DNA from 3 places in the Streptomyces sp. NPDC048424 genome. Region 3 is predicted to be linked to each of the others. Evidence: riboswitches for the same ligand, from Rfam matches in the RefSeq annotation. Region 3 holds a riboswitch; each other region holds the start of a gene.
The links. A riboswitch is a leader RNA that binds a small molecule or an ion and turns the genes downstream of it on or off. The one in region 3 is predicted to bind thiamine pyrophosphate.
Positions count from the first base shown of each region.

Region 1: linked by a shared signal. The riboswitch ahead of thiO (glycine oxidase ThiO) and the one ahead of thiC (phosphomethylpyrimidine synthase ThiC) in region 3 are both predicted to bind thiamine pyrophosphate.
Region 2: linked by a shared signal. The riboswitch ahead of AB0D29_RS29785 (thiamine ABC transporter substrate-binding protein) and the one ahead of thiC (phosphomethylpyrimidine synthase ThiC) in region 3 are both predicted to bind thiamine pyrophosphate.

Region 1 covers NZ_JBEZKE010000020.1:108,836-118,591, reverse strand. Annotated here, with positions in the region: gene AB0D29_RS26340 (sulfite oxidase-like oxidoreductase) at 1-263, shown strand, start outside; gene AB0D29_RS26335 (DUF4396 domain-containing protein) at 283-807, opposite strand; gene AB0D29_RS26330 (deoxyribonuclease IV) at 900-1,760, opposite strand; gene pknB (Stk1 family PASTA domain-containing Ser/Thr kinase) at 1,767-3,680, opposite strand; gene AB0D29_RS26320 (thiazole synthase) at 3,871-4,665, opposite strand; gene thiS (sulfur carrier protein ThiS) at 4,671-4,889, opposite strand; gene thiO (glycine oxidase ThiO) at 4,886-6,055, opposite strand; TPP riboswitch at 6,053-6,164, opposite strand; gene AB0D29_RS26305 (FAD-dependent oxidoreductase) at 6,246-7,490, shown strand; gene AB0D29_RS26300 (Rv2175c family DNA-binding protein) at 7,609-7,974, shown strand; gene thiE (thiamine phosphate synthase) at 8,050-8,685, shown strand; gene metF (methylenetetrahydrofolate reductase [NAD(P)H]) at 8,854-9,756, shown strand, end outside.
Region 2 covers NZ_JBEZKE010000027.1:38,627-48,382, forward strand. Annotated here, with positions in the region: gene AB0D29_RS29775 (phosphatidate cytidylyltransferase) at 1-546, shown strand, start outside; gene rlmN (23S rRNA (adenine(2503)-C(2))-methyltransferase RlmN) at 640-1,752, shown strand; TPP riboswitch at 1,811-1,920, shown strand; gene AB0D29_RS29785 (thiamine ABC transporter substrate-binding protein) at 2,006-3,088, shown strand; gene AB0D29_RS29790 (iron ABC transporter permease) at 3,184-4,800, shown strand; gene AB0D29_RS29795 (ABC transporter ATP-binding protein) at 4,800-5,828, shown strand; gene AB0D29_RS29800 (cytochrome P450) at 5,840-7,090, opposite strand; gene AB0D29_RS29805 (FAD-dependent oxidoreductase) at 7,151-8,557, opposite strand; gene AB0D29_RS29810 (ferredoxin) at 8,554-8,817, opposite strand; gene AB0D29_RS29815 (hypothetical protein) at 8,946-9,578, opposite strand; gene AB0D29_RS29820 (hypothetical protein) at 9,677-9,756, opposite strand, start outside.
Region 3 covers NZ_JBEZKE010000015.1:26,155-35,910, reverse strand. Annotated here, with positions in the region: gene hisC (histidinol-phosphate transaminase) at 1-501, opposite strand, end outside; gene AB0D29_RS21895 (LacI family DNA-binding transcriptional regulator) at 863-1,978, shown strand; gene AB0D29_RS21890 (metallophosphoesterase) at 2,194-3,432, shown strand; gene AB0D29_RS21885 (hypothetical protein) at 3,581-4,399, shown strand; gene thiC (phosphomethylpyrimidine synthase ThiC) at 4,539-6,326, opposite strand; TPP riboswitch at 6,320-6,465, opposite strand; gene AB0D29_RS21875 (YibE/F family protein) at 6,505-7,965, shown strand; gene AB0D29_RS21870 (SsgA family sporulation/cell division regulator) at 7,976-8,425, opposite strand; gene AB0D29_RS21865 (helix-turn-helix domain-containing protein) at 8,523-9,269, opposite strand; gene AB0D29_RS21860 (DUF5326 family protein) at 9,563-9,756, opposite strand, start outside.

The DNA.
Region 1 (9,756 bases), on a different contig from region 3:
TGGCCGACTTCGCTTCCGCGCGGACCGTCTTCGCCACCCACCAGGGCGGTGAACTGCTCACCGCCGAGCACGGTTTCCCCGTGCGGCTCGTGGTTCCGCACCTGTACGCCTGGAAGGGCCCCAAGTGGGTCCGCGGCATCGAGTACATGACGGCCGACCGCCGCGGCTTCTGGGAGGAGCGCGGCTACCACAACATAGGCGACCCCTGGCGCGAGCAGCGCTACTCGTACCAGGAGGAGCCCGGGGACGGTCCCGAGCTGTAGGCCCGGGGGCGGCCGGCCCTCAGTGGTGGTACTGGTGGACGACCGCGTGACCCTTGCCGCGGCCGATCATCCACTTGTTGACGGGGACCGTGACCACGAAGGCGACGGCGAGCGAGAGCGCGAGCACCGTCCAGAACAGCGGCTCCGAGAGGTGCGCGTCCATCGCGCCGGGCCACAGGGCGATCACCCCGTTGTCGATCAGCTCCATGACGGCGATCGAAAGGGTGTCGGCGGCCAGGGCCACCCGGATGGCCGTACGGAGGTCGACGCCGGCGGAGAGGATCCCGCGCAGGGTGAGGGCGTAGCCGAAGAAGAACGCCAGCACGATCGCCAGGATCATGGTCGACACGTTCCCCCACCCGAGTGCCGTGCCGATGATCATGCCCAGCACCTCGCCGATGGCGCACCCGGTGAGGCAGTGGAGGGTGGCCCGGGCGGCCATGGCCCAGGTGGCCTTGCCCGCGTGAGGGCCGGTCTCGTGACCGTGGCCGCCGTGGTGCTGGTGGTCTTCGTGATGCCCGTGGTCCGCGTGTGCCTGCTCCATGACGACCCCCTGATGGGAAATGCCGAGTAGCGGTGCTGTCGATATGACAGAACCGTATACCCCCCGGGGGTATTCCTCAAGGGATCACCGGATCACTGCGGGCCGCGCAGCTCCTTCAGCAGCGCCACGTCCGCCGCATGCCCTTCCTTGCCGCCCGGGGTCTCGGTGATCAGCGGTACGCCCTCCATCGCGGGGTGCGTGAACAGCTCGGCGAAGGCCTCCCGGCCGATGTGGCCCTGCCCGATGTTGGCGTGCCGGTCCTTGTGTGCGCCCACGCCCTCCTTGGAGTCGTTCGCGTGGACCAGCTTCAGCCGGCCCTCGCCCACGGTGTCCACCAGCAGGTCGAGGGTCACCTTCGTCCCGCCCGGCTCCGCCAGGTCGTGACCGGCCGCGAAGATGTGGCAGGTGTCCAGGCAGATCCCCAGCTTCGGGTGGTGGTCGAGCGCGTCGAAGTAGGGGCCGAAGTCCCACGTGCGCGAGCACAGCGAGGAACCCTGCCCCGCCGTGGACTCCAGCAGCAGGAAGGGGTCGTCCTCGTGCGTCAGCTCGTCCAGCAGCGGCAGCATGTGTTCCCTGACCTGCGCGTACGCCGCCTCGCGCGGCCGGCCCCCGGTGGCCGACCCGGTGTGCACGACCACGCCGAGCGCGCCGATCTCCCGGCCGCGGCGCAGGGAGTGGCGCAGCGACTCCACCGACTTCTCCACGGTGGCCCCGTTGTGCGAGCCGAAGTTGATCAGGTACGGGGCGTGCACGTACGCCGGAATCGCCTCGGCCGCGCACTGCGCCCGGAACAGCTCGTCCTGGGCCGGATTGCCGACCGGGGTGGCCCAGCCGCGCGGATTGGCGACGAAGACCTGGACGGCCTCGGCGCCCATCTCGCGGGCGTAGGGCAGCCCGACCTTCGCGAGGCCGCCCGCCACGGGGACGTGCCCGCCGACTGGATTGCGTACCACTGCGTCTTACAGCCCCTTGGTCCGGATGGTGATCGTGCTGCCCTCGGGGGCGTTCAGCCCGCCCAGCACCGACTGGGCGTCCACCGTGTTGCTGAAGGAGAGGAAGGGACGCTCCACCTTCACCTTGAAGCCGGCGGCCTCCAGCGCCTTGCGGGCCGCCTCCACGTCCTGGCCGGTCACGTTCGGGACCGGAACCGGGCGCGGGCCCTTGGACACGGTCAGCGTGACCGTGTCACCGGCCGCGGCCTGGGTGCCGGCGCCGATCGACTGGTTGGCGACCGTGCCGGCCGCCGCGGGGGAGTTGACCTGCTCGGGGGCGGTCGCCACCTTGAGCCCCAGCGCCTCCAGGCTGGCCGTCGCCTGGTCGACGGGGAGCCCGGTCACGGTCGGGACCGACACCGGGCGGCCCTTGCTGACGACGAGCGAGACCGCCGTGTCCGGCGCCCGCTTGTCGCCGACCGCCGGGTCGGAGCTGATCACCGAACCCAGAGCGACGTCCTGGCTGAAGGCCTGCGTGACGATGCCGGGCGCCAGCCCGGACTTCGTCAGCTCGGCCTTGGCCTCCTCCAGCGGCCTGCCCTTGAGGTTGGGCACGGCAACGACCTCGGGGCCGCGGGAGATGGTGAGGGTCACGGCGCCGTTGCCGCGGATCCGCCGGCCGCCCGGGGGATCGGTGTTCATCACCGTCCCGCGGTCGAAGGCGTCGCTGAACTTCCGGTCGACCCCCTTCACGCCGAGCCCCGCCGCGGACAGCTGGGACCGGGCCTGCGCCTCGGTCTTGCCGAGCAGGTTCGGGACCTTCGTGAACTGGCCGGAGTTGATGTACCAGACGCCGGTGCCCACCCCGAGGGCGAGCAGCACCCCGGCGATGATCAGGAACACGCCACGGCGGGGGCGTCCGGCGGGCGCCTGCCGGTGCGCGGCGGGCGCGGCGGGCGGCGGCGGCAGGGTCTCCAGCCGGGAGGTGAGGTTCACGGGCTGCGCGGCCACCGGGCGCGGGATCACACCGGTGCGGTCCTCGGCGGAGGACCGCACCTCGGCGCGCGCCTGCGGCGGTACGGCGTCCAGCTCGGCGTCGCTGAGCCGGCCGCGGGCCTCACGGGTGAGGCCGAGCAGCGCGGCGGCGTCGTAGGGGCGCAGCTCGGGATTGCGGGCGGTGGCCTGCGCGACGAGCTCGTCGAGGCCGACGGGGAGCCCCGGGACCGCGGCGGACGGCGGCGGGACGTCCTCGTGGAGGTGCTGGTAGAGGACCTGCGCGGGGCTGTCGCCGAGGTGGGGCTTGGCGCCGGTGAGCATCTCGTAGAGGACGACACCGCAGGCGTAGACGTCCACGCGGGTGTCGGCGACGCCGCTCTCGATCTGTTCGGGGGCCAGGTAGGAGACGGTGCCGAGGACGGATCCGGTGGTGTTCGTGACCGAGTCCACGGACCGGACCAGCCCGAAGTCGGCGACCTTGACCCGGCCGTCGTCGCCGATCAGGACGTTCTCGGGCTTCATGTCGCGGTGGACGAAGCCGGCCCGGTGGGCGGCGCCGAGGGCGGCGAGCACGGGTTCGAGGATGTCGAGCGCGGCCCGCGGCTGGAGCGCGCCGCGCTCGCGGAGCACGTCGCGCAGGGTGCAGCCGGAGACGTACTCCATGGCGAGGTAGACGTACGGCCCGTCCGTGCCCTGGTCGAAGACGGCGACCACGTTGGGGTGGGCGAGCCGGGCCACGGACTTCGCCTCGCGGATGAAGCGGTCGACGAAGGCGGCGTCGGCGGCGAGCGCCGGGTGCATCACCTTCAGGGCGAGCACGCGGTCGAGGCGGGTGTCGACGGCCCGGTAGACCGTGGCCATGCCGCCGGCCGCGATGCGGGCGTCGATGCGGTAGCGGCCGTCGAGCACGCGCCCGACGAGGGGGTCTTCCAGGGTCGTATCCACGCCGCGATTCTATTGGGGCGCCGCGGCTACCCCGCCTGGGTGGTCCGCCTTGCAGCGCAGCTGTGACGTCCGAGCCGCCCGCGCCGCCGCCACCAGGGGCTCCGCGCCTTTCAGCCTCGCCGGCGTTTGAGGCGCGGGCGCGGAGCGCCGTAGGGGGTCCGGGGCGGAGCGCCGGCGGGAGACCCGCGGGTCAGAACGCCGGGCGTTCGGGGTCCAGGACGGCTCGGCCCTCCGCAGGAGAGGAGGCCTCGGCGAAGCGGCGTTGCGGAATGCGCCCCGCGCGGAACGCGAGCCGCCCCGCCGAGACGGCGTCCCGCATGGCGGACGCCATCAGCACCGGCTCCTGCGCCCGCGTCACCGCGGAGGCCAGCATCACCGCCGCGCAGCCCAGTTCCATCGCGAGGGCGGCGTCCGACGCCGTGCCCGCGCCCGCGTCCAGGATGACCGGTACCGACGCCCGCTCCGTGATCAGCTCGAAGTTGTGCGGGTTGCGGATGCCCATCCCCGAACCGATGGGGGACCCGAGCGGCATGATCGCCGCGCAGCCCACGTCCTCCAGCTTCCGGGCGAGCACCGGGTCGTCGTTCGTGTACGGGAGGACCGTGAAGCCCTCGTCCACCAGGATCTCGGCGGCGTCCAGCAGCTCGACGCCGTCCGGCAGGAGGGTCCGCTCGTCCGCGACCACCTCCAGCTTGATCCAGTCCGTGCCCAGTGCCTCCCGGGCCAGCCGGGCCGTGAGCACGGCCTCGCCCGCCGTGAAGCAGCCCGCCGTGTTGGGCAGGACCGCGATGCCGAGCCTGGTCAGGACGGAGAGGACGGAGCCCTGGACCGTGGGGTCGAGGCGCCGCATCGCGACCGTGGTGAGTTCGGTGCCGGAGGCGACCAGGGAGCGTTCCAGCACGTCCAGGCTCGGGGCCCCACCGGTGCCCATGATCAGGCGGGAGGAGAAGGTCCGGCCGCCCAGGGTGAAGAGGTCGTCAGCCATGCCGCTCAGCCCCCCTGGACCGCGGTGAGGATTTCGACCCGGTCGCCGTCGCCCACCGGCGTGGCCGGCCACTGCCCGCGCGGGACCACGGTCTCGTTGAGGGCCGCGGCGACGCCGGAGGGGGCCGCGGTCAGGGTGGCGACCACCGTGTCGAGCGTGGTGCCGGCCGCGACCTCGCGCGGCTCGCCGTTGACGGAGACGGAGACGGATACGGGGAGGCTCATGCGTACGACTCCTGACGTGCGGCGGAGAACCGGCGGGGGCTGAAGGGGCGCGCGATCTCCGGAAGTTCGCCGGTGGCCAGCAGCTCCACGAGCACCTCACCGGTGAGCGGGGTCAGCAGCACCCCGTTGCGGTAGTGCCCGGTGGCCAGGTGCAGGCCCGGCAGGTCGGTCGGGCCGAGCAGCGGGGCGTTGTCGGGCGAGCCGGGGCGCAGCCCCGCCCGGGTCTCGGTGAGGGGGAGTTCGGTGATGCCGGGGACCAGTTCGTGGGCGTCGCGCAGGAGTTCGTAGACCCCGCCCGCGGTGACCGTGGTGTCCCAGCCGAGTTCCTCGCTGGTGGCGCCGACGACGAGCTCGCCGTTCTCGCGCGGCACCAGGTAGACGTGGCTGCCGCGGACGACCGCCCGGACGGTCCGGGAGAGGAACGGCGCGTAGGCCGGGGGCACCGACAGCCGCAGGACCTGTCCCTTGACCGGCCGTACGGGAGGCACCACCTCCGCCGGTACGCCCGCCAGCCGGCCGCTGAGCGAGCCCGCCGCCAGCACCACCTGGCCGGCGCGCAGCTCCGTACCGTCGTCGAGCGCGGCCCCGGCCGCCCGGTCGGCGGTGACCAGCAGCCGTTCCACCGCCGCCCGGTGGATGATCACGCCGGCCCGCTCGCAGGCGGCCAGCAGGGCGGCCGCGAGCCGGCGCGGGTCGACCTGGTGGTCGCCGTCCACGCGCAGGCCGCCGCGTACGCCCGGGGCGAGCATGGGCTCCAGGCGGCGGCACTCGCGGCCGGTGAGCCACTCGGACTCCAGGCCGCAGCGGCGCTGCAGCGCGTGCAGTTCCCGCAGGTGGAGGCGGTCGTCGGCGTCGAGGGCGACGGCGAGGGTGCCGCAGGTGCGGAAGCCGATGTCGATGCCGCCGCTCGCGTCGGCGAGCTCGGCGGCGAAGTCGGGGTAGCGCGCGGCGGAGGCGAGACCGAGGCCCAGCAGGGCTTCCTCGCCGTAGTGCAGTTCGGTGACGGGGGCGAGCATGCCGGCCGCGACCTGGGCGGCGCCGCCGCCGGGTGCCGGGTCGGCGAGTACGGTGCGCAGCCCGCGCGCCGCGGCCCGCCAGGCGGTGACCAGGCCGATGATCCCGCCCCCGATGACGAGGACGTCGGATCCCTTCAGAGATGAGTGCATGGGCGTCCAGCCCCTCCCTTCGCCGGCATGACCCGGATCAGGTTCGTACGGTCGGAGGCCGGCCAGCCTCCCTCTCAGCCCGGTGCGCCGGACTCCCGCGATAGGTACGGTGGCCAGACTAACCCGGCCGCGGACGGCCGGTAAGGCGGCACCTATTCCTGACGGAGCGTCAGATGACTAGGGTGGCCGGGTGAGCGAGCAGACGGAACACAATCAGCGCGGCGTCGTGATCGTCGGCGCCGGAATGGCCGGGGTGCAGACCGCGGTCGCCCTGCGCGAGCAGGGCTTCGACGGCCCCCTGACCCTGCTGGGAGCCGAACCCCACCAGCCCTACGACCGACCCCCGCTGTCCAAGGCGGTCCTGCTCGGCAAGGCCGAGGACTCCGCCTTCGACGTGGACTTCGAGGGGCTCGGCATCGAGCTGCGGCTCGGCACCGAGGTCACCGGACTGCGGGCCGCCGACCACGAGCTGGACACCGAGGCCGGTCCGGTCCCGTACGAGGTCCTCGTGCTCGCGACCGGCGCCGAGCCGCTGACCCTGCCCGGCACCGAGGGCGTCCCGGGCGTCCACCTGCTGCGCACCCTGGACGACGCGGCGCGGCTGCGCCCGGTCCTGGCGGGCGCGCCCCGGGCGGTGGTCGTCGGGGCGGGCTGGATCGGCGCCGAATTCGCCACCGCGGCCCGCGAGGCCGGCTGCGCGGTGACCGTGGTCGAGGCGGCGGACCGGGTGCTGGCGGGGGCACTGCCCGCCGAGGTCGCCGAGCCGATGGCGCGCTGGTACGAGGAGGCCGGCGCCGAGCTGATCACCGGCGCGAAGGTGGCCGGGATCGAGGAGGGCCGGGTCCTGCTCGCGGACGGGCGGACCCTGCCGGCCGGCGCGGTCGTCGTGGGCATCGGAGCCCGGCCCGCCACCGCATGGCTGGCCGGGACGGGCGTGGAACGGGGCCCCGACGGCTCGGTCACCGCCGACGCCCACCTGCACACCTCGCTGCCCGGGGTGTACGCCGTCGGCGACTGCGCCTCCTTCCCGTCCGCGCGGTACGGGAAGCGGCTGCTCGTCCACCACTGGGACAACGCGCTCCAGGGGCCGCGGACGGTCGCGGCGAACATCCTGGCCGGGGCCCGGGCGGTCGGGGAGGCGGGTGAGGCGGGTGAGGTCTACGACCCGGTGCCGTACTTCTGGTCCGAGCAGTTCGGGCGCTTCGTGCAGTACGCCGGGCACCACGGCGGGGCCGACACCCTCCTCTGGCGCGGCGACCCGGCCGGGGCGACCTGGTCGGTGTGCTGGCTGCGGGCCGGCGCCCTGGTCGCCGTCCTGGCGGTGGGCCGCCCCCGCGACGTGGCCCAGGGCCGCAAGCTCATCGAAGCGGCGGTGCCACTGGACCCGACCAAGGTCGCGGACCCGGCCACCCCGCTGAAGTCGGCCACGGCCTGAATTCCGGCCTCGCCGGCGTTCGGGACGCGGGGTCCGGGGCGGCGCCCCGGTACGGGCGGCGACCCGTACGGGGCCGCCCAGGTACCGGCGGCCAGTCCGAGATGGCAGGCTTGTCTCCGTGACCGAGATTGACGCAAAGATCGATGCCCTTGTCCCCTCGTGGCTGCACCTCCCCGACATCGCGGAGATGCTGAACATCGAGGTGACCCGGGTCCGCCAGATGGTGAAGGAAGGGCAGCTCATCGCCGTACGCCGGGGCGAGAACCGCGCCCTGCAGGTACCGGCCCCCTTCATCGACGGTGACAAGGTCGTCAAGGGCCTGGTCGGGCTGCTGACCGTGCTGCGCGACGACCGCTTCACCGACGAGGAGATCCTGGAGTGGCTCTTCACCGAGGATCCGACCCTGCCCGGCACGCCCGTGCAGGCGCTGAGCGAGAATCGCGGCACGGAGGTGAAGCGCCGCGCTCAGGCGCTCGCCCTCTGACCTGATCCGCAGTTCGCTCCACCGCGGTGTACGGGCCCGCGCCCGTACACCGCCTCCACCACGGGGGGTCCACCCATGCAGCTGTCCGACGCCCGGCTCTACCTCTGCACGGACGCCCGCAAGCGGCAGGGTGACCTCCCCGAGTTCCTCGACGCCGTCCTGGCCGGAGGCGTGGACATCGTCCAGCTCCGGGACAAGGGCATGGAGGCGGGGGAGGAACTCGAACACCTCCGGGTGTTCGCCGAGGCCGCACGCCGCCACGGCAAGCTCCTCGCCGTGAACGACCGCGCCGACGTCGCCCACGCCATCGGCTCCGACGTCCTGCACCTCGGCCAGGGCGACATCCCCGTCCCCGCGGCCCGCGCCATCCTCGGCGAGCACGTGCTGATCGGCCGTTCCTGCCATGCCGAGGACGAGGTCGACGCGGCCGTCGCCGAGCCCGGCGTGGACTACTTCTGCACCGGCCCCTGCTGGCCCACGCCCACCAAGCCCGGCCGCCACGCCCCCGGCCTGGGGCTGGTCCGGTACGCGGCCTCGCTGGAGCAGGACCGCCCCTGGTTCGCCATCGGCGGCATCGACACCACGAACCTGGACGAGGTGCTGGACGCCGGCGCCACCCGCGTCGTGGTCGTCCGCGCCCTCACCGAGGCCACCGACCCCGGTGCGGCCGCCGCGGAGCTCGCCAAGCGCGTCCGGGCCCGGCGCGGCTGAGTCCTGTCCGCCCGGACAGAGGCCGAAGGCCCGGAGGTCGCAAGGGCAGGGCGAGCGCCTAGCGCCCCGGCCCCCGCTTGACCAGAGCCGGCCCCCCAGGTGTCCAAAAACGTGTCCAAAAGGCGGACAGCGCTTCGGTGACCGGCCGGCCGCGTCTAACCTGCCCACATGGCCTCTGGTACCGCTTCCACCTGGTCGGATCGTGCACACACGGTCCGCGACCTCCTCGCGTCCGGGCGCTCGTACTCCTTCGAGTTCTGGGCCCCGAAGACGGAGAAGGGCGAACGCAACCTCTGGAACGCCCTGCGCCGGGTCGAGGCGGTATCCCCCAGCTTCGTCTCCGTGACCTACGGAGCCGGCGGCTCCACGCGCGGCGGCACCGTGAAGGCCACCCAGGAGATCGCCGCCGACACCACCCTGACTCCCGTCGCGCACCTCACCGCCGTGGACCACTCGGTCGCCGAGCTGCGCAACGTCATCGGGCAGTTCGCCGACGCCGGGATCCGGAACATGCTCGTCGTGCGCGGAGACCCGCCGGGCGACCCGATGGGCGAGTGGGTGGCGCACCCCGAGGGCGTGCACTACGCCGCCGACCTGGTCCGCCTCGTCAAGGAGTCCGGCGACTTCTGCGTCGGTGTCGCGGCCTTCCCCGAGATGCACCCGCGTTCGACGGACTGGGACACGGACATCCGGCACTTCGTGGACAAGTGCCGCGCGGGCGCCGACTATGCGATCACCCAGATGTTCTTCGATCCGGAGAATTATCTGCGCCTGCGCGACAGCGTCGAGAAGGCGGGCTGCAAGACCCCGATCATCCCCGAGGTCATGCCTGTTGTGGCGATCAAGCAGCTCGACAGGCTGCCCCAACTCAGCAACGCGGTCTTCCCCGCGCATGTGAAAGAGCGCATGCTCGCCGTCAAGGACGATCCGGCCGCTGTACGCTCCATTGGCATCGAGTTCGCCACGGAGTTCTGCGCGCGGCTGCTGTCCGAGGGTGTCCCGGGGCTGCACTTCATCACGCTGAACAATTCCACGGCGACTCTCGAAATCTACGAGAACCTGGGCCTGCAC
Region 2 (9,756 bases), on a different contig from region 3:
GTGCTGGCGGTCCTGGTGTGGCGGATGACCGAACCGCCCGAGGACTACCTCAAGGACGTCACGGCGGGCGCCTTCGCGGCGTTCTACGTGCCCTTCCTGGCCACCTTCGTCGCGATGCTGCTCACCGCCGACGACGGCCCCCAGCGCGTGATCACCTTCCTGCTCCTGACCGTGGTCAGCGACACCGGGGCCTACGCGGTCGGCTGGCGCTTCGGGAAGACCAAGCTCGCGCCGCGCATCAGCCCCGGAAAGACCCGCGAGGGACTCTTCGGCGCGGTGGCCTTCGCGATGGCGGCCGGCGCGCTGTGCATGGAGTTCCTGATCGTGGGCGGCGCCTGGTGGCAGGGCCTCCTGCTCGGCCTCGCGGTCGCGGTCAGCGCCACCCTGGGCGACCTGGGCGAGTCCATGATCAAGCGGGACCTGGGCATCAAGGACATGGGCACCCTGCTGCCGGGCCACGGCGGCATCATGGACCGGCTCGATTCGCTGCTGCCGACCGCCCCGGTGGTGTGGCTGCTCTTGGCGGCCTTCGTGGGCACCGGCTGACCTGCGAAAAGGCGGTGTGAGACGCCGGGCGGTTACTCTAGAAAGGCGCGCTGCTTCTGCGGCGCGCCTTTCGTCTTACAAGGAGTACCTGCCATGGCCCGCCCCGTTCCGGGAGAGCTCACCTTCGTCGCCCCTCGCGGGGCCAAGAAGCCGCCCCGGCACCTCGCCGACATGACCCCGGCCGAGCGCCGTGAGGCGGTCGCCGCGATCGGCGAGAAGCCGTTCCGGGCCAAGCAGCTCTCCCAGCACTACTTCGCGCGCTACGCGCACGACCCGGCCGAGTGGACCGACATCCCGGCCGGCTCGCGGGAGAAGCTCCAGCAGGAGCTGCTGCCGGACCTGATGAACGTCATCCGGCACATCTCGTGCGACGACGACACCACCCGCAAGACCCTGTGGAAGCTGCACGACGGCACGCTCGTCGAGTCCGTGCTGATGCGCTACCCCGACCGGGTCACCATGTGCATCTCCTCGCAGGCCGGCTGCGGCATGAACTGCCCGTTCTGCGCCACCGGCCAGGCGGGTCTCGACCGCAACCTCTCCACCGCCGAGATCGTGCACCAGATCGTCGACGGCATGCGCGCGCTGCGCGACGGCGAGGTCCCCGGCGGCCCGGCGCGGCTGTCGAACATCGTCTTCATGGGCATGGGCGAGCCGCTCGCCAACTACAACCGCGTGGTCGGCGCCATCCGCCGGCTCACCGACCCCGAGCCCGACGGCCTGGGCCTGTCGCAGCGGGGCATCACCGTGTCCACCGTAGGCCTGGTCCCGGCCATGCTGAGGTTCGCCGACGAGGGCTTCAAGTGCCGTCTCGCCGTCTCGCTGCACGCGCCCGACGACGAGCTGCGCGACACGCTGGTCCCCGTGAACACCCGCTGGAACGTCCGCGAGGTGCTCGGCGCGGCCTGGGAGTACGCGGAGAAGTCCGGCCGCCGGATCTCCATCGAGTACGCCCTGATCCGCGACATCAACGACCAGGCCTGGCGTGGTGACCTGCTGGGCAAGCTGCTCAAGGGCAAGCGCGTCCACGTCAACCTGATCCCGCTGAACCCCACGCCCGGCTCGAAGTGGACCGCCTCGCGGCCCGAGGACGAGAAGGCCTTCGTGGAGGCCATCGCCCGCCACGGCGTGCCCGTGACCGTACGCGACACCCGCGGCCAGGAGATCGACGGCGCGTGCGGCCAGCTCGCGGCCTCGGAGCGCTAGGTTCCGGTCAGCGGAGGTCATATTCGGCCACGGGGTACCCTGTGGCCGAACCAATTTCATATTCCGACAGGGGAGCGCCACAGCGCTGAGAGTGCGGTATCCGTCATCCGCAGACCCTCTGAACCTCGCCCCGGTCATTCGGGGTAGGAAGTTCGGTCACCACTCAAGCTGTTGCGCCCTGCCCGGCGTCCGCTCCCACAGAGCGCCGGGCAGGGCCGCGTCTTCTCCTGGACATCCCAGGAGGAATTCACCAGTGAGCACCACCAAGAAGATCGCGGGCGCCGCGCTCGCGGCCGCGCTGGGCGTCACCACGCTCAGCGCATGCGGCGACTCCGACGACAAGTCCGCGGGCACGACCGACAAGACCGTCACCCTCGTCTCCCACGACTCCTTCAACGTGACCGACACGGTCCTCAAGGAGTTCGAGCAGCAGAGCGGCTACACCGTCAAGGTGCTGAAGTCCGGCGATGCCGGCGCCGCCCTGAACCAGGAGATCCTGACCAAGGGCTCCCCGCGCGGCGACGTGTTCTTCGGCGTGGACAACACCCTGCTCTCGCGCGCCCTCGACAACGGCATCTTCACGCCGTACGAGGCCAAGGGCCTGGACGCGGTCAAGCCCGAGTACGTGCTCGACAAGGAGCACCGGGTCACCCCGATCGACTCCGGCGACATCTGCGTCAACTACGACAAGGCCTACTTCGCCGACAAGAAGATCGCCCCGCCGCAGACGCTGGACGACCTGGTCAAGCCCGAGTACAAGAACCTGCTGGTCACCGAGAACGCCGCGACCTCCTCGCCCGGCCTCGGCTTCCTGCTCGCCTCCGTCGGCAAGTACGGCGAGGAGGGCTGGAAGGACTACTGGAGCAAGCTCAAGGCCAACGGCGTCGAGGTCGTCGACGGCTGGGAGCAGGCCTACAACGAGCGGTTCTCCGGCTCCGCGGGCGGCAAGAAGGCCAAGGGCGACCGCCCGCTGGTCGTCTCCTACGCCTCCAGCCCGCCGGTCGAGGTGCTGTACGGCGAGCCGCAGCCGGCCGAGGCCCCGACGGGCGTCGCCACCGGCACCTGCTTCCGCCAGGTCGAGTTCGCCGGCCTGCTGAAGGGCGCGAAGAACGAGGCGGGCGGCAAGGCCCTGCTGGACTTCCTGGTCAGCAAGAAGTTCCAGGAGGACATGCCGCTCCAGATGTTCGTGAACCCGGTGACGAAGGACGCTGCCCTGCCGGAGCTGTTCACGAAGCACGGAGTGGTGGTCGAGAAGCCCGAGAACGTGGCTCCCGAGACCATCGCCAAGAACCGTGAGCAGTGGGTCAAGGCATGGACCTCGCTCGTCGTGAAGTAAGCGGTACCAAGGGGTCGGGCGCGGCGTCGGGGGGCGCCGCGCCGGGCCCCGGCCCCCGTGAGGGCGGCCGGGCGACCGCCGTCCGGCTCGCCCTGATGGCCGTGCCCCTGGCCTTCTTCGGGCTGTTCTTCGCCTACCCGGTCGTCGCGATCGTCGGACGCGGCCTCAAGACCGACGAGGGCTGGCAGTTCGGCCGGATCGGCGAGGTCCTGACCCGGCCCGACATCGCCGGCGTGCTGTGGTTCACCACCTGGCAGGCGCTCGCCTCCACCGTCCTCACGCTGCTGATCGCACTCCCCGGCGCGTACGTCTTCGCGCGCTTCGAATTCCCCGGCAAGCAGCTGCTGCGGGCCGTGGTGACCGTTCCCTTCGTGCTGCCGACCGTGGTCGTCGGCACCGCCTTCCTCGCACTGCTGGGGCGCGGCGGGCTGATGGACGAGACGATGGGGGTCCGGCTCGACACCACCGTCTGGGCGATCCTCCTCGCACACGTCTTCTTCAACTACGCGGTCGTCGTCCGCACGGTCGGCGGGCTGTGGGCCCAGCTGGATCCGCGCCAGGAGGAGGCCGCCCGGGTGCTGGGCGCCGGCCGGTTCGCCGCCTGGCGGCGCGTGACGCTGCCCGCGCTGGCCCCGTCGGTGGCCGCCGCCTCGCTGATGGTCTTCCTGTTCACCTTCAGCTCCTTCGGCGTCGTACTGATCCTGGGCGGCCCCGCGTACTCCACCCTGGAGGTGGAGGTCTACCGGCAGACCGCGCAGCTCCTGGACCTGTCGACGGCCGCCGTGCTGACGATGGTGCAGTTCGCCGCCATCGGCGGCATCCTCGCCGTGCACGCCCGGACCGTGCGCCGGCGCGAGACCGCACTGCGGCTGGTGGACCCGGGCCGGACCACGCACCGGCCGCGCGGCTGGGCGCAGCGCACGCTGCTGGGCGCGGTGCTGCTGACCGTGGCGCTGCTGATCGTGCTCCCGCTGGGCGTGCTGGTCGAGCGGTCCTTCGACGCCCCCGGCGGATACGGCCTCGGCTTCTACCGCGCGCTCCAGGACGCGGGCGCCGGCGGCGGAACCTTCCTGGTGCCGCCGCTGGAGGCGATCTGGAACTCCCTGCGGTACGCCCTCGCCGCCACCGCGATCGCCCTGTTCATCGGGGGACTCGCGGCCGCCGCGCTGACCCGGCGCGCGGGCCGCTTCGTACGGGGCTTCGACGCGCTGCTGATGCTGCCCCTCGGGGTGTCCGCCGTGACGGTGGGCTTCGGCTTCCTGATCACCCTGGACGAGCCGCCGCTGGACCTGCGGACCTCGTGGATCCTGGTGCCGCTGGCGCAGGCGCTGGTGGGCGTGCCCTTCGTCGTACGGACCATGCTGCCGGTGCTGCGCGCGGTGGACGGGCGGCTGCGGGAGGCGGCCGCGGTGCTCGGAGCGTCACCGCTGCGGGCCTGGCGGGAGGTGGACCTGCCGCTGGTGCGGCGGGCGCTGCTGATCGCGGCCGGATTCGCCTTCGCCGTCTCGCTGGGCGAGTTCGGCGCGACCGTGTTCATCGCGCGGGCGGACCAGCCGACGCTGCCGGTGGCCGTGGCGCGGCTGCTGGGGCGGGCCGGCGAGATGAACTACGGGCAGGCGATGGCCCTGAGCACGATCCTGATGCTGGTGTGCGCGGTGTCCCTGCTGGTGCTGGAGCGACTGCGACCCGACAAGACCTCCGGGGAGTTCTGATGACACTGCTTCAGCTGGAAGGGGTGTCGGTCCGCTTCGGTGAGCGCGCGGTCGTCGACTCCGTGGACCTGGAGGTCGCCGAGCACGAGATCGTGTGTGTGCTGGGGCCGAGCGGCAGCGGCAAGTCCACGCTGCTGCGGGTCGTCGCCGGACTCCAGCAGGTGTCCGCGGGCCGGGTGCTGCTGGGCGGGGACGACCAGTCCGGCGTGCCCGTGCACCGGCGGGGCGTGGGCCTGATGTTCCAGGACCACCAGCTCTTCCCGCACCGCGACGTCGGCGCGAACGTCTCCTTCGGCCTGCGGATGCGCGGTGGCGCGCGCGCCGCTTACGCGTCCCAGGTGGCGGAACTGCTGGAACTGGTCGGGCTCCCCGGGGCCCAGGGCCGGGCGGTGGCCTCCCTGTCGGGCGGCGAGCAGCAGCGGGTGGCGCTGGCCCGGGCACTGGCGCCGTCGCCGCGGCTGCTGATGCTCGACGAACCGCTGGGACAGCTGGACCGCGGGCTGCGGGAGCGGCTCGTGGTGGAACTCCAGGAGCTGTTCTCCAGGCTGGGCACCACGGTGCTCGCCGTCACCCACGACCAGGGGGAGGCCTTCGCGCTGGCCGACCGGGTGATCGTGATGAGGGACGGCCGGATCGCGCAGGCCGGAACCCCGCTGGAGGTGTGGCAGCGGCCCGCGTCGGAGTTCGTGGCGCGGTTCCTCGGCTTCGAGAACGTGGTCCCGGCCGTGATCTCGGGCACGGCGGCCGGGACCCCGTGGGGCAAGGTCCCGGTCCCGGAGGCATCCCCCGAGGGAGAGCAGCGGCTGCTGATCCGTCCGGCGGGGGTGGCGCTCTGCGCGGCCGGCCTGCGGTGCGAGGTGGTGTCCCGCACCTTCCGCGGCACGCACGTCGCGCTGCGGCTGCGGCCCGAGGCGGGGCCGGACCTGGAGGCGGAGTGCGGGCTGGACGGGGCGCCGGCCGTGGGGGACCGGGTCGCGGTGACCTTCACCCCGTCCGAGGTCGTCGTACTCCCGGCGGACCCGGCCTGATCGGAGCGGGCCTAGGGACGGATGCCGTCGCAGGCGATCGGCAGGTGGCGCGGCCCGCGCAGGACCGCGTTCTGACGGTACGGCGGCGGGTCCTCCAGCAGCCGCGGGTTCTCCAGCCGGCGGGCCAGCTCGCTCAGCGCGAGCTGCGCCTCCTGCCGGGCCAGCGGCGCCCCGAAGCAGCTGTGGATGCCGCTGCCGAGTCCGAGGTGCTGGATGTCCTTGCGGTCGGGATCGAAGCGGTCCGGGTTCTCGAACCGCTTCGGGTCACGGTTCCCGGAGGCCAGGACCAGCCACAGGGAGGCGCCCTTGGGGATCGTGACGCCGGCGACCTCGATGTCGGAGAGGGTGCTGCGCTGCGGGAGCAGCTGCACGGGCGGCTCGTACCGCAGCAGCTCCTCGACGATGGGGACGGACAGACGGGGGTCCTCTCGGAGCCTCTTGAGGACGTCCGGGTGGCGCAGCAGGGTCAGCATCCCGTTGGTGATCAGGTTGACCGTGGTCTCGTGGCCCGCGATCAGCAGCAGCGCGGAGGTGCTGAGCGCCTCCATGGTGGTCATCGACCCGTCCGGGCCGTCGTCGGTCGCCAGCTGGGACAGCATGTCGGTGCCCGGCTTCTTGCGGCGCTCCTCGATCAACCCGGCCAGGTACATGCCCAGTTCCATCCGGGCGTCCATGGTTCCCTTGCCGTGCTGGGTGGGGTCGGCGTCCGGGTCGGGGTCCAGGCTCGCGGCGAGGGTCTCCGCCCAGACGTGGAACTTGGGCTCGTCCTCGTGGGGCACGCCGAGCAGCCGGCAGATGACCGTGACGGGGAAGGGGTACGCGAACTGGTCCACCAGGTCGACCCGGTCCAGGTTGCCCGTCTCGGAGATCGAGTCGATGAGCCCGGTGACGAGGCCGCCGAGTTCGTCGCGCATGTCGTGCACCCGGTGGGGGGCGTGGGGCGGTCCGAACGGCCGGTTCGTCATCCGCCGCAGGCGGTCGTGGTCCGGCGGGTCGAGCTTGAGGAACGACGGCGGCAGGGCCGTCCCCGCCCCCTCGTCCCCGGCCTCGCCCAGCGGGTCGTCCCCGGTCGACTTCAGGTTCTTGGCATCGGAGCTGATCCGCGGGTCGTGCAGGAGGCTCTGGATCTCGTAGTACGTGCTGACCACGTACGGGCCGTCCCCGTCGTGGGACACCGGGGTCTTGCGGAGCTCCTCGTACAGCGGATACGGATTCGCGCGGTTCGCGTAGTCGATGATCTCCCGCAGGAGGGCTTGTGTCATGACGGGTCCTCGTGATCCTCGTGATCCTCGGGGGAGGGCGCGGTGCGGTCTCGGACGCGGTCAGGGGCGCCCGGGAACGAAGGTCATCTTCCGGTCGGCCGGCGAGTACCCGCTGAGGGTGATGGTCGGCCCGTGCGTCGGCACCGAGGGGTCCGGGAAGTCCGCCGGTACCGGCTTGTGCCCCTCCGGCCTGCGGTCCACCGTGGAGTACTCCGGGGGGAACGGCGCGGTGGTCTCGATCTGGTGCTCGTAGAACGGCAGCCACCGGCAGTTGTCGAAGGTCACGGCGGCGATCACCCGGCCCTGGTACCCGTACACGGCCGCGAACCGGCGCTCCGCGAGCGAGCCCTGCGTGACGAGGAGCTCGGTCCCCATCGGCGGTACCCCGACCGACTTGATGTTCACCCCGAACTGCGAGGACCAGAACGCCGGGACCCACAGGTGGGGGCGACGGTCCGCGCTCTCGCTGAGCATGTTGTGCGCGGCGGTGTCGGCCTGCGCGACGGCATTGCCCCAGTGCTCCAGGGAGAGGAACTGGTAGCCGAACAGGGCGTGCGGGGAACGTGCCACGTCACCCGCCACGTAGATGTCATCGGTGACTATGCCGCGGATGTCGAAGGCCCGGCAGCCCGCGTCGCAGGCGATGCCGCGGGGGCCGGCGCCCAGTCCCGACCCGGCGAGCCACTCGGTGTTGCGCTGCGCGCCGAGCCCGACGACCACCACATCGGCCTCGACGGTGGACCCGTCGGAGAAGTGGGCGGCGCGGACCCGTCCGGCGGGGTCGCCCTCCAGCCCGGTCACCATGACCCCGGTGCGCAGGTCCACCCCGTTCTCGCGGTGCATCCCGGCCGCGATCTCGCCGATCACTCCGCCGAGCGCGCCGACGAGCGGAGCCGCGCCCCGTTCGGCGACGGTGACGTCCAGGCCGCGTTCCCGGCAGGCGGAGGCGATCTCGGACCCGGTGAAGCCGGCTCCGATGACGAGCACCCGGCGGGGGCCGGCGGCGAGGGCCTGTTGCAGTGCTTCGCCGTCGTCGCGGGTGCGCAGGACGAAGACTCCCTTGAGGGCGCCCTCCTCCGCGTTGGGCCAGGGCCGCGCCCGGACTCCGGTGGCGATCAGCAGCCGGTCGTACTCGACCTCGTCGCCGTTGCCGAGCCGGACCCGGCGGGCGGCCATGTCCAGTCCCGTGGCGGGGACCCCGAGGCGCCATTCGGCGTCGATCGCGCGGCGGCGGGGGAGCGCCGTGTGGTCGGCCACCGCGTTGCCCAGCAGGACCTGCTTGGACAGCGGGGGCCGGTCGTAGGGCTCGTACGGTTCGTCGCCGATCATCGTGAGCGAACCGGCGAAGCCCTTCTCGCGCATGGTCTCGGCCGCCCGCAGCCCGGCCAGCGAAGCGCCGACGACGACGATGCGGCCCTCGCGCTTGAGCCGCTCCAGGGCTCCGTCGCGTGTTCCTCCACCGCTCACCGCGCGCCTCCGGAACGGGAGCCGGCTCCGGCCACGGCATCGGGGGCGGGCACGTTCGCCATGTCCTCGTCGGTCAGTTCCAGGAGGATCGCACCGACCGGACAGGCGGCCACGGCGCGTTCGACGTTCTCGCGCTGCTCGGCGGCCGCCTCCGGGTTGTAGAGCAGCGACTCGTCGCCGTGCATGGCGAACACGTCGGGAGCGAGGAACGCGCACTGGGCGTATCCCTGGCATCGGTTGAGGTCGACGACAAGCCTCATGACGGTTCTGCCTTTCCCTCGGCTGGGTACCCCGTCACCCCCGAAATCCCCGGATCCTCCCCTTCACCCCAGCATGCACGTGGGGCCCGCAGGCCGCCTGCCGGAGTAGGCATCCCCAGGTCAGCGGTTCAGGGCGGTCCGGACCGGCCCGTGCGGGCCGTGCCGCGCCGGGCGCGCAGGATGTGCACGCTGACGACCAGGGCCCAGGCCGGGAACAGCATCTCGGACCAGGGCACGCCGGAACCCACCACGATCAGGACCAGGCCGACGACGGTGCCCAGCAGGGCCAGCGAGCGGGGGAAGACCCCGAGCAGCCGCCCGATGGTCGAGGTCGCGAGGACGAAGACGGCCGCCATCCGCATGGCGTAGGTCGCGAGGAGCGCATAGGCGTACTGGCGGCCGAAGTCGGAGGGCGTGCCCTCGTTCAGCACGGTGCCCGCGGCCGCGGCGGAGGCGAACAGCGTGGCCACGAAGACGAATCCGCTGCCGAGGAACACGGTGGCGACGAACCGGTCCTCGGCATCACCCGTGTGCGCGCGCAGGGCGCCCATGAACCAGAGGAAGAAGATGCCCGCGAAGGGCACGATCTCCAGGGCCACCTGGACCGCCCAGCGCTTGTCCGGGTCGACGGCCGCCTCGGCTGCGTTGCCGGGGACGGCGATCCGCATCAGGACGATCGCCACCCCGAGCAGCAGGGCGAAGCCGACTCCGGCCATCCCGGCGGCGCGCGGTGTCTTCAGCCGATCGGTCGTGGGCTCCATCAGCCCCTCGCTCTCTCCCCCGGTCCAGCAAGCGGCAGCCGCCGCCGCGCCACCACCGGGGGCGGCCGACCGGGTGATGCCCGTCCGGCGGGCCCGGGTCAGCCGACGGCCTCCGGCACCGGCGCGGGGGCCTCCTCCTCGGCGCCCTCGTGCTTGCCGTACCAGGCGACGGCCACCG
Region 3 (9,756 bases):
GGTGCCGGTGGGGTTGTTCGGGTTGCAGACGAAGATCAGCCGGGTCCGGTCGGTGATCGCCGCCGCCATGGCCTCCAGGTCGTGCACGTCCCCGTCGGTCAGCGGGACCTGCACCGAGGTCGCGCCCGAGATCTGCGTGAGGATCGGGTACGCCTCGAAGGAGCGCCAGGCATAGATCACCTCGTCGCCCGGGCCGGCCGCCGCCTGGATCAGCGACTGGGCCACGCCGACCGAGCCGGTGCCCGTGGCGATGTGCTCGACCGGAACCCCGAAGCGCTCGGCGAGCTCGTTCACGAGGCCGGTGCAGGCCATGTCGGGGTACCGGTTGAAGCTGCCGGCCGCCGAGACCGCGGTCTCCAGCACCCCCGGAAGCGGCGGGTACGGGTTCTCGTTCGACGACAGCTTGTACGCGACGGGCCCTCCCGCGGCAGCCGGCTTCCCGGGCTTGTACGTCGGAATGCCGTCCAGCTCGGCGCGCAGCTTCGGGCTCTTCTCGCTCACCGCAGGTCCTCCTCGACCGTCCCGTCCGACGTCGCCGTCGACTCAATACTGCTCACCTTATGAGGATTCCGCCGTTCCGAGAATGGGGGCGCCTGGAATGCGGGGGAGCGCGCGCATATATGCGCGCGCCGGTGGCCTGCGCCGTGGCGCGCGTCCCTCGTGCAGGTGAGTTGAGACCGTCCCGAGACCACACCGTTTTGGCATGCCCGGACCCGCCGACAAGCTCCACCCTCACTCTTAGCGATCAAATACCTTCATTTCCAAGGTCATTGGGGGTGGCGAACCATGCGGAATCGTGCCTGTCAACGCGTGCATATGCACCCGGACCACCCACCCCACCGAGCCCTACTATCGGCTCGCCATGACAGCAGCAGGGAAGCATCAGGTGAGCCGGACCGAGACCACCCGGCGGGCCGCCGGCCGACAGGGCCGGGCCGGCATCAGGGACGTGGCCGCCGCGGCGGGCGTCTCCATCACGACCGTCTCCGACGCGCTCAATGGCAAGGGGCGGCTGCCGGACGCCACCCGCCGCCACGTTCGCGAGGTGGCCGACCGACTGGGCTACCGCCCGTCGGCCGCCGCCCGCACCCTCCGTACCGGCAAGTCGGGCCTCATCGGCCTGACCGTGACGACGTACGGGGATGAACCTTTCACCTTCACCGAATTCGCCTACTTCGCCGAGATGGCCAGGGCCGCCACCTCGGCCGCGCTCGCCCGCGGCTACGCCCTCGTCATCCTCCCCGCCACCTCCCGCCACGACGTGTGGTCCAACGTCGCCCTCGACGGCACCGTCGTCATCGACCCCTCCGACCACGATCCCGTCGTCACCGAACTGGTCCGCCAGGGCCTGCCCGTGGTCTCCGACGGCCGCCCCGCAGGCTCCCTCCCCGTCACCGCCTGGGTCGACAACGACCACGAAGCCGCCGTACTCGGCCTGCTCGACCACCTCGCCGCCGCCGGCGCCCGCCGGATCGGGCTGCTGACCGGCACCACCACCGACACCTACACCCGGCTCTCCACCACCGCCTACCTCAACTGGTGCGAGCGCGTCGGCCAGGACCCCGTCTACGAGTCCTACCCCGCCCACGACCCGTGCGCGGGCGCCGTCGCCGCCGACCGGCTCCTCGCCCGACCCGACCGGCCCGACGCCGTCTACGGGCTCTTCGACCCCAACGGCACCGACCTGCTCGCCGCCGCCCGGCGCTACGGCCTGCGCGTCCCCGAGGACCTGCTGCTCGTCTGCTGCAGCGAGTCCACCGTCTACGCCAACACCGAACCGCCCATCACCACGCTCTCCCTCAAACCGCGCCGCATCGGCACCGCCGTCGTGCAGCTGCTCATCGACGCGATCGAGGGAGTGGACACCGGGCGACCCGTCGAACAGGTCGTCCCGACCGAGCTCATCATCCGTACCTCGTCGCAGCGCAGGCAGCCGCGTACGACCGTCAGTCCGCCCCGTTCCCCGGCCAAGGACTGACCGCCAGACCGTCCGGTCGGCCTGTCGAGGACCCGGCCGAGCATTTCAGCAACACCGATATCGGTAGAAAACGGTAGGAACGATCGGCTCCGCAAAGGATTCACCACCCCTGGTGCGTCACAGAGCGCGAGCCGCATTCCTATGATGGGCGCACGACATCACGGACCCTCCTCCCCGGAGGTCAGGAGGGTCCGCAGGTGTACGGCAGCGCGACGGTGGTGGAGGGGTCGATGACTCAGGGGGCCGGTCAGGGACCCGCGATGCGGACGGACACGCTGCGGGACTTCCGGGTTCCAGCCACCGAACCCGCCGCCTACGCCGGGAATCCCGGCGAGGCTCCCGTCTACGGCGAGTACCCGGCGTACTACGACGACGGCACGCCGAGCGTGCCGGCCGTGCCGCCGCAGCCCGGCTACGCGCCGGCGCCGACCGCGCCGACCGCAGCACCGCCGACCGCGCCGCCGGCCTCGCATCCCGTGCACGCGACGAGCCACACCCCCGAGGACGACGACTTCGAGGGCTACACCCCGACCCACCGCGACCTGCCGATCATCGGCCGCGGCGCCCTCGGCGGTCCCGGCGACACCGTCCAGGTCCAGTACGTCCCGCAGGAGGCCGCAGCCGACGGCCCTGGCCCGCTCTACGTCGTCGGCGACGTCCACGGCTACCTCGACGAGCTCGTCACCGAACTCCACGCCCAGGGCCTCATCGACGCGGAACGCCGCTGGTCCGCCGGCAACGCCCGGCTCTGGTTCCTCGGCGACTTCACCGACCGCGGCCCCGACGGCATCGGCGTCATCGACCTCGTGATGCGGCTGTCCGCCGAGGCCGCCGCCGCCGGGGGCTACTGCAAGGCCCTGATGGGCAACCACGAGCTGCTGCTCATCGGCGCCAAGCGGTTCGGCGACACCCCCGTCGTCTCCGGCGCCGGCACCGCCACCTTCCAGGCCGCCTGGCTCCTCAACGGCGGCCAGCGCTCCGACATGGATCGCCTGCAGGACGTACACCTGCAGTGGATGTCGCGGCTGGACGCGGCCGTCCTGGAGGAGGGCCACCTGCTGCTCCACTCCGACACCACGGCCTACCTCGACTACGGCGACTCCATCGAGGACGTCAACGACACCATCCACGAGCTCCTCAACCGGGGCGACGCCGACATCACTTGGGACCTCTTCCGCAAGTTCACCAAGCGGTTCGCCTTCCGTGACGAGGGGACCGGCCCGCAGGCCGTTCGCGAACTGCTCGGCACCTACGGCGGAAGCCGCGTCGTGCACGGGCACAGCCCCATCCCGTACCTGCTCGGCGAGGTGGGCACCGAGGACGGGGACGAGACGCGCGGCCCGGAGGCCGTGGACGGCCCGCACGTGTACGCGGAAGGGCTCGCCATCGCGATGGACGGCGGGGTGACGATGGCGGGCAAGCTGCTTGTCGTACAACTCCCTCTGAGCGACTGAGAGCTTACGCATAGGGGTATTTCCGGAAAGCCCCTGTCACGGCGTGGTGCGGGCGCTCTACCATCGCTCTATCCGTAGCAGGCTCTCCTCCGTTTGTGCCGGTGCCCCGTTCTACGCGGGGATACCGGCTTCCACGGAGCATCGGGGGATGCACATGACCAGCGCTCCGCACCTGCTGACCGAAGACCGACCAGAATTCGACCGGCTCCTCGACGAGGCGCTGCGCACCGCGAACGAACGGCCCGAGCTCGCCACCCTCGGCGAACGGCTGAACGCCGAACAGCTGCGCACCATGGCCCAGGGGGCCAGCGCACTGCTGGCGGCGGCGGCCGCCGCCGAGTACGGCCACTACGTGAAGGTCCGCGAGGAACGACGCGACGAGGTGCTGTCCACACCCGGCGCCGCGGGGGACGAGGACGGCGGACAGGGCATGGGCGGCGGCGCGGGCGTCAGCGCCGTGGTCGCGGTCCTCGCGCCCGTCCTGGCGGGCACGGCCATGCTGATATTCCTGCTCGTGGGCTACAGCCTGAAGCTGATCGAGCCCGAACCCGCCTTCGCCGAGACGATGCTGACGGCGGGCTGGCTGTTCGGCGCGCTCACCGTGGCGGCGCTGCTGTTCGCGGTGATCGGGCTGCTGGTGACGGCCGTCCGCAACAGCTCGACCGAAGTGGTGGCGGACGAGACCGAGGCCGTACCCGACGAGGTGGCGCGGGCCCGCGAGGCCTGGCGGCACGCCCTGCTGGAGCGGGGGATCATGCCGTTCCTGCGGGACGCGCTGGCCGATCCGAGCGCGGGGCCGGGCTTCCCGACCCCCAGAACGCCGGCGGCCGGGCGCATCCCCAACCTGGGTTACTCCCGGCCCGACTTCACCAGTCCCGGATCCCCCTCGGAGGGGCCCCGCCCCGGCTACACGCCCCCGGACTTCACCAGCCCGGACTTCGGCGGCCCGGAGCAGCGGCCGGAGTAACCGCCGGGGCTCGTGGCGCCCCGCGGACCCGCCGTGCGCCACGAGCCACGGTGGACCCGTACCTCGTGGTCGCCTCACGCGGCAGGCGCCGCCCCGGCCCGACAGGCCATGGAGCGGCGCCCTCCGCTCGTGCGTCGCGTCAGTCCGCCAGCGGCAGGTAGACGCGGTTGCCCGAGGCCGCGAACTCGGCGGACTTCTCCGCCATGCCCGCCTGGATCTCGTCGGCCTTCAGGTCACCGCCGTGCTCGCGGCGGATGTCCTGCGAGATCTTCATCGAGCAGAACTTCGGACCGCACATGGAGCAGAAGTGCGCGGTCTTGGCCGGCTCGGCGGGGAGGGTCTCGTCGTGGAACTCGCGGGCCGTGACCGGGTCGAGGGCCAGGTTGAACTGGTCCTCCCAGCGGAATTCGAACCGCGCGTCCGACAGCGCGTCGTCCCACTCCTGGGCACCGGGGTGCCCCTTGGCCAGGTCGGCGGCGTGCGCCGCGATCTTGTAGGTGATGACGCCGGTCTTCACGTCGTCGCGGTTCGGCAGGCCCAGGTGCTCCTTGGGCGTGACGTAGCAGAGCATCGCGGTGCCCCACCAGGCGATCATCGCGGCGCCGATGCCCGAGGTGATGTGGTCGTACGCGGGTGCGACGTCCGTGGTCAGCGGGCCGAGCGTGTAGAACGGCGCCTCCTCGCAGATCTCCTGCTGGAGGTCGATGTTCTCCTTGATCTTGTGCATCGGGACGTGGCCCGGGCCTTCGATCATCGTCTGGACGTTGTGCCGCTTGGCGATCGTGTTGAGCTCGCCCAGCGTCTTCAGCTCGGCGAACTGGGCCGCGTCGTTGGCGTCCGCGATGGAGCCGGGGCGCAGGCCGTCGCCCAGCGAGTACGTGACGTCGTACGTCGCGAGGATCTCGCAGAGCTCCTCGAAGTTCGTGTAGAGGAAGTTCTCCTTGTGGTGCGCGAGGCACCACGCGGCCATGATCGAGCCGCCGCGCGAGACGATGCCGGTCTTGCGGCGGGCGGTCAGCGGCACGTAGGGCAGCAGCACGCCGGCGTGGACCGTCATGTAGTCGACGCCCTGCTCGGCCTGCTCGATGACCGTGTCCTTGTAGATCTCCCAGGTCAGGTCCTCGGCGCGGCCGTCGACCTTCTCCAGCGCCTGGTAGAGCGGCACCGTGCCGATCGGGACGGGGGAGTTGCGCAGCACCCACTCGCGGGTGGTGTGGATGTTGCGGCCCGTCGAGAGGTCCATGACCGTGTCGGCGCCCCACTTGGTCGCCCAGGTCATCTTGTCGACCTCCTCCTCGATGGAGGAGGTGACCGCGGAGTTGCCGATGTTGGCGTTGACCTTCACCAGGAACCGCTTGCCGATGATCATCGGCTCGATCTCGGGGTGGTTCACGTTCGCGGGAAGCACCGCGCGACCTGCGGCGATCTCCTCGCGGACGACCTCGGGGGAGACGTTCTCGCGGATCGCGACGTACTCCATCTCCGGGGTGATCTCGCCCCGGCGGGCGTACGCGAGCTGCGTGACGGCGGCGCCGCCACGGCCCCGGCGGGGCTGGCGCGGGCGGCCCGGGAAGACCGCGTCGAGGTTCTTGAGGCCACCGCGCGGCGAGGTGTGCTTGATGCCGTCGTCCTCGGGGCGCACGGGACGGCCCGCGTACTCCTCGGTGTCGCCGCGGCCGATGATCCAGTTCTCCCGCAGCGGGGCGAGGCCCCGGCGGACGTCGGTCTCGATCTGCGGGTCGGTGTACGGACCGGACGTGTCGTAGAGCGTCACGTCCTTGCCGTTGGTGAGGTGGACCTGGCGGACCGGCACCCGGATGTCGGGGCGGGAGCCCGCGACGTAGCCCTTGTGCCAGCCGGGCTGGCGCTCGGTCTGGCCGTCGGCGTCCTGGCTGACGGCAGGCGTGCGTGCGTCCTGAATGGTCATGAGACCTATCTCCCTACGCCGGCATTACCCGGTAACAGGTTCGGCGGTCGACGCAGCCTCCTCCCGTACGCATCCGTGATGCGCGTACGGTGATCAGCGTCCTCTCAGCCCGGTGCTCCGAGCTCCCGCGTTGTGCAAAGGTGCCCCCACGCTAGCGTCATCCATGGCGTGCTGAACAGTGGGCCCCCTCATCTCTTGCGATGATCTGCTGGTGACGCCCTCGCCGCAGCCCCCCACCGAGCCCACACAGCCCCATGGCCACAACGGCCACGAGCACCACGGCCCCGGGCACTCCGCAGAGCACTCGTCCGGGCCGTCCGCCGGCCCCTCCGGCGGTCATTCGCACGGTCACGGTCACAGCCACGGGCACGGCCCGGCGGCCCCCGTCTCGAAGCACCTGCGCAAGGTCATCGCGGCCGTACTGATCCCCTTCGCCACCGCCGTCCTCATCGGCATGGTGGTGCTCTGGCCGGGCGGCGCCCCCGGCCACGAGCGCACGGGGGTGGGCTTCGACCGGCAGACGCAGCAGGGCAAGGTCGTCTCCCTCGAACACGTCGACTGCAAGTCCGTGAACGCCGCGCAGGTACCGCCGACCGCCGACCCCACCACGCCCGAGGGCCGCGAGGCCCAGGCGGCGCAGACCGGGGAGTGCGCGAAGGCCACCGTCGAGGTCGGCACCGGCCCGGACAAGGGCCGCACCTTCGTGGAGATCGTCCAGCCGGGGGCGCCACGGCAGTTGACGGACGGCCAGGAGGTGGTCGTGGCGTACGCGCCGGACGCCCCCCGCGACCTCCAGTACTCCGTGATCGACGTGAACCGCAAGATCCCCCTGGCGGTACTGGCCGGCATCTTCGCGGTCGCGGTCGTCCTCGTCGGGCGGATGCGCGGGCTGTTCGCCCTGATCGCGCTGATCGTCAGCTTCGGCGTGCTGACCCTCTTCATCCTCCCGGCCATCCTGCAGGGTTCGAACCCGCTCGTGGTCGCGGTGGTCGGGGCGAGCGCCATCATGCTGATCGCGCTCTACATGTGCCACGGCCTGACCGCCCGCACCTCGGTCGCCGTCCTCGGCACCCTCGTCTCGCTGCTGCTGATCGGTCTGCTGGGCTCGGTGTTCATCGACTGGGCGTCCCTCACCGGCAACACGGACGACAACACCGGGCTGATCCACGGGCTCTACCCGGACATCGACCTGAGCGGTCTGCTGCTCGCGAGCATCATCATCGGATCGCTGGGCGTACTCGACGACGTGACGGTCACCCAGACCTCGGCGGTCTGGGAACTGCACGCGGCGGACCCCTCGATGGGGCCGCGCGGCCTGTACCGGGCGGCGATCAGGATCGGCCGCGACCACATCGCGTCGGTGGTCAACACCCTGGTGCTGGCCTACGCGGGTGCCGCACTGCCGCTGCTCCTGCTGTTCTCCATCGCGAACAGCAGCATGGGCTCGGTGGCGAACAGCGAGCTGGTCGCGGTGGAGATCGTACGGACCCTCGTGGGCTCGATCGGACTGGTGGCCTCGGTCCCGGTGACGACGGCGCTGGCCTCGCTGGTGGTTTCCGCCGACCGGCCGGGATCCCCGAACGTCACGCCGGCCTCGCCGCCGGTCCGCGGCGGCCGGGGCCGGCGGCGCAAGCGCTGAGGGTGGTGGGTCAGCCGGCGTTCTGCTCGTTCTGCTTCGACTCGGCCAGGATCTTGCCGAGCGCCTCGTCGAGGTTCTCCTCGAAGTCGCCCAGGTTCCGCTCCTGTCCGAGCGGTACGAGCCGGTCGGTGCGGTCGAGGAACGCGACGAGCGGCGCCGCGCTGGCGCGGAACAGGGCCCTGTCGCCGCCGACCTGCAGCCGGATGTGGACGTCGGACAGGTCTTCCGGAGTGGTGGGGGCGATGTGCACATCGCCGTCACCGCACGGCTTGTTGATGCCGTCGAGGAGGAGCTCCCGGCCGAACGCCCAGGTCACGGGCGCGTCTCCGGGAAGGTGGAAGGTCAGCCGGACCGCGTAGGGATCACGGGCGTCGTACCGGAGTTCCACCGGAATCCTGAACGAGAGCTCCTCGGAAACGAGGAAACTCATCATGACCTCTGCCTGTACCGACTCGCGCATTGCCTACCCCGCTGTAGTGGAAGTGGCCAGGAATGATCCCCCAGGCTCCTCTTGACAAGAGTGGTGGAAGCGCTAGCAGATCACAAGGAGTGAGTTTTCAGATACTGATAGAGAACGAGAGGGTGCTCAACAGCGCGCCTACTTCACTCCGTAGCCGATCGACTACATAGAGCAATCGATCTTCCTGGTGCAAGGGTAGAGAAATCGCCATGGTTGCGGCGGTATCGCCCGCTGTGATGGGGATGGCCGCACAGACTGTGCCAAGCGCATATTCCTGGCGTTCGGTTACTGGCTGCATTCGCCCGAGGGCCCCGATCCGGTACTCCAGGGACCGGAGATCCCGCACGGTATAAGCGGTGATCGGCTCGACCGGATGACGGTCGTAATGGTCCTTGCGCATTTCCTCGTCGAGTTGTCCGAGCAGGCACTGTCCGATGGCGTGAGCATGGCCGGTCGCACGGAAGTCGGCCCACTCCTCGCAGGCCGGGCTGGCCTGGGTGTCGGAAACGCCCACGACCTCGATCTCACCCTCGCGGTAGACCGCGAAGTAGACGGGGGCCCCGACCGCGTCGCGGAAGTGCGCGAGGGAGTCGAGGATCATGCTGCGACGTTTCTGCTGGAGTCCCCCACCGGCGAGCCGACCCGCGGCGTCGCCCAGGACGAAGACCCCGCCCTCCCGGCGCAGATAGCCCTCGTGCGTGAGGGTGCGCAGCAGGTGGTACGCGGTGGGAAGCGGGAGCCCGGCCTCGCGCGCGAGCTGTTTCGCCGGCGCTCCCTCGCTATGGGACCCCACTGCTTCGAGGAGTCTCAGCGCCCTCTGCACCGAACCGATCAGTGTCGGCACACCGGCATTGTGAACCGGAGACAAAGCTCACCCCCAGGTGTGGCGGCGGGCCTTCGGCGAGACCCACCCTGCGGGGGCCGCCCCCGCGTATGCCGTGGCCCCTGGGGGTCGTACTCGGCGGCTCGTTGGCTTCGCCGCAGGTCAGAGCGGCAGTACCGGGTTTCGGTGCCCAGGGATCGGCGCAGATTGCCACTCTATCCGCCGATTCCCGGGATGTGAGCGGTTTAGCACTTCACGTTCCCTCACCTGGCTTAATCCCGGAACCACCCGGCTCGTCCGGTTCCGCCCTCCTCCTACCAGTCGCCGGAGGAGGACTTCGTACGGCCGCCGACCTTCTTCACGACGAACACCAGGCCGGCGACGAGGCCGATGAAGAGGAGCAGCTTGAAGACGAACCCGATCAGCACGCTCAGGACGGTGGTGATCACACCGCCGAACACGAACAGCGCCAGCAGCGGAACGGCGACCCACTTAACCCACCAGGGCA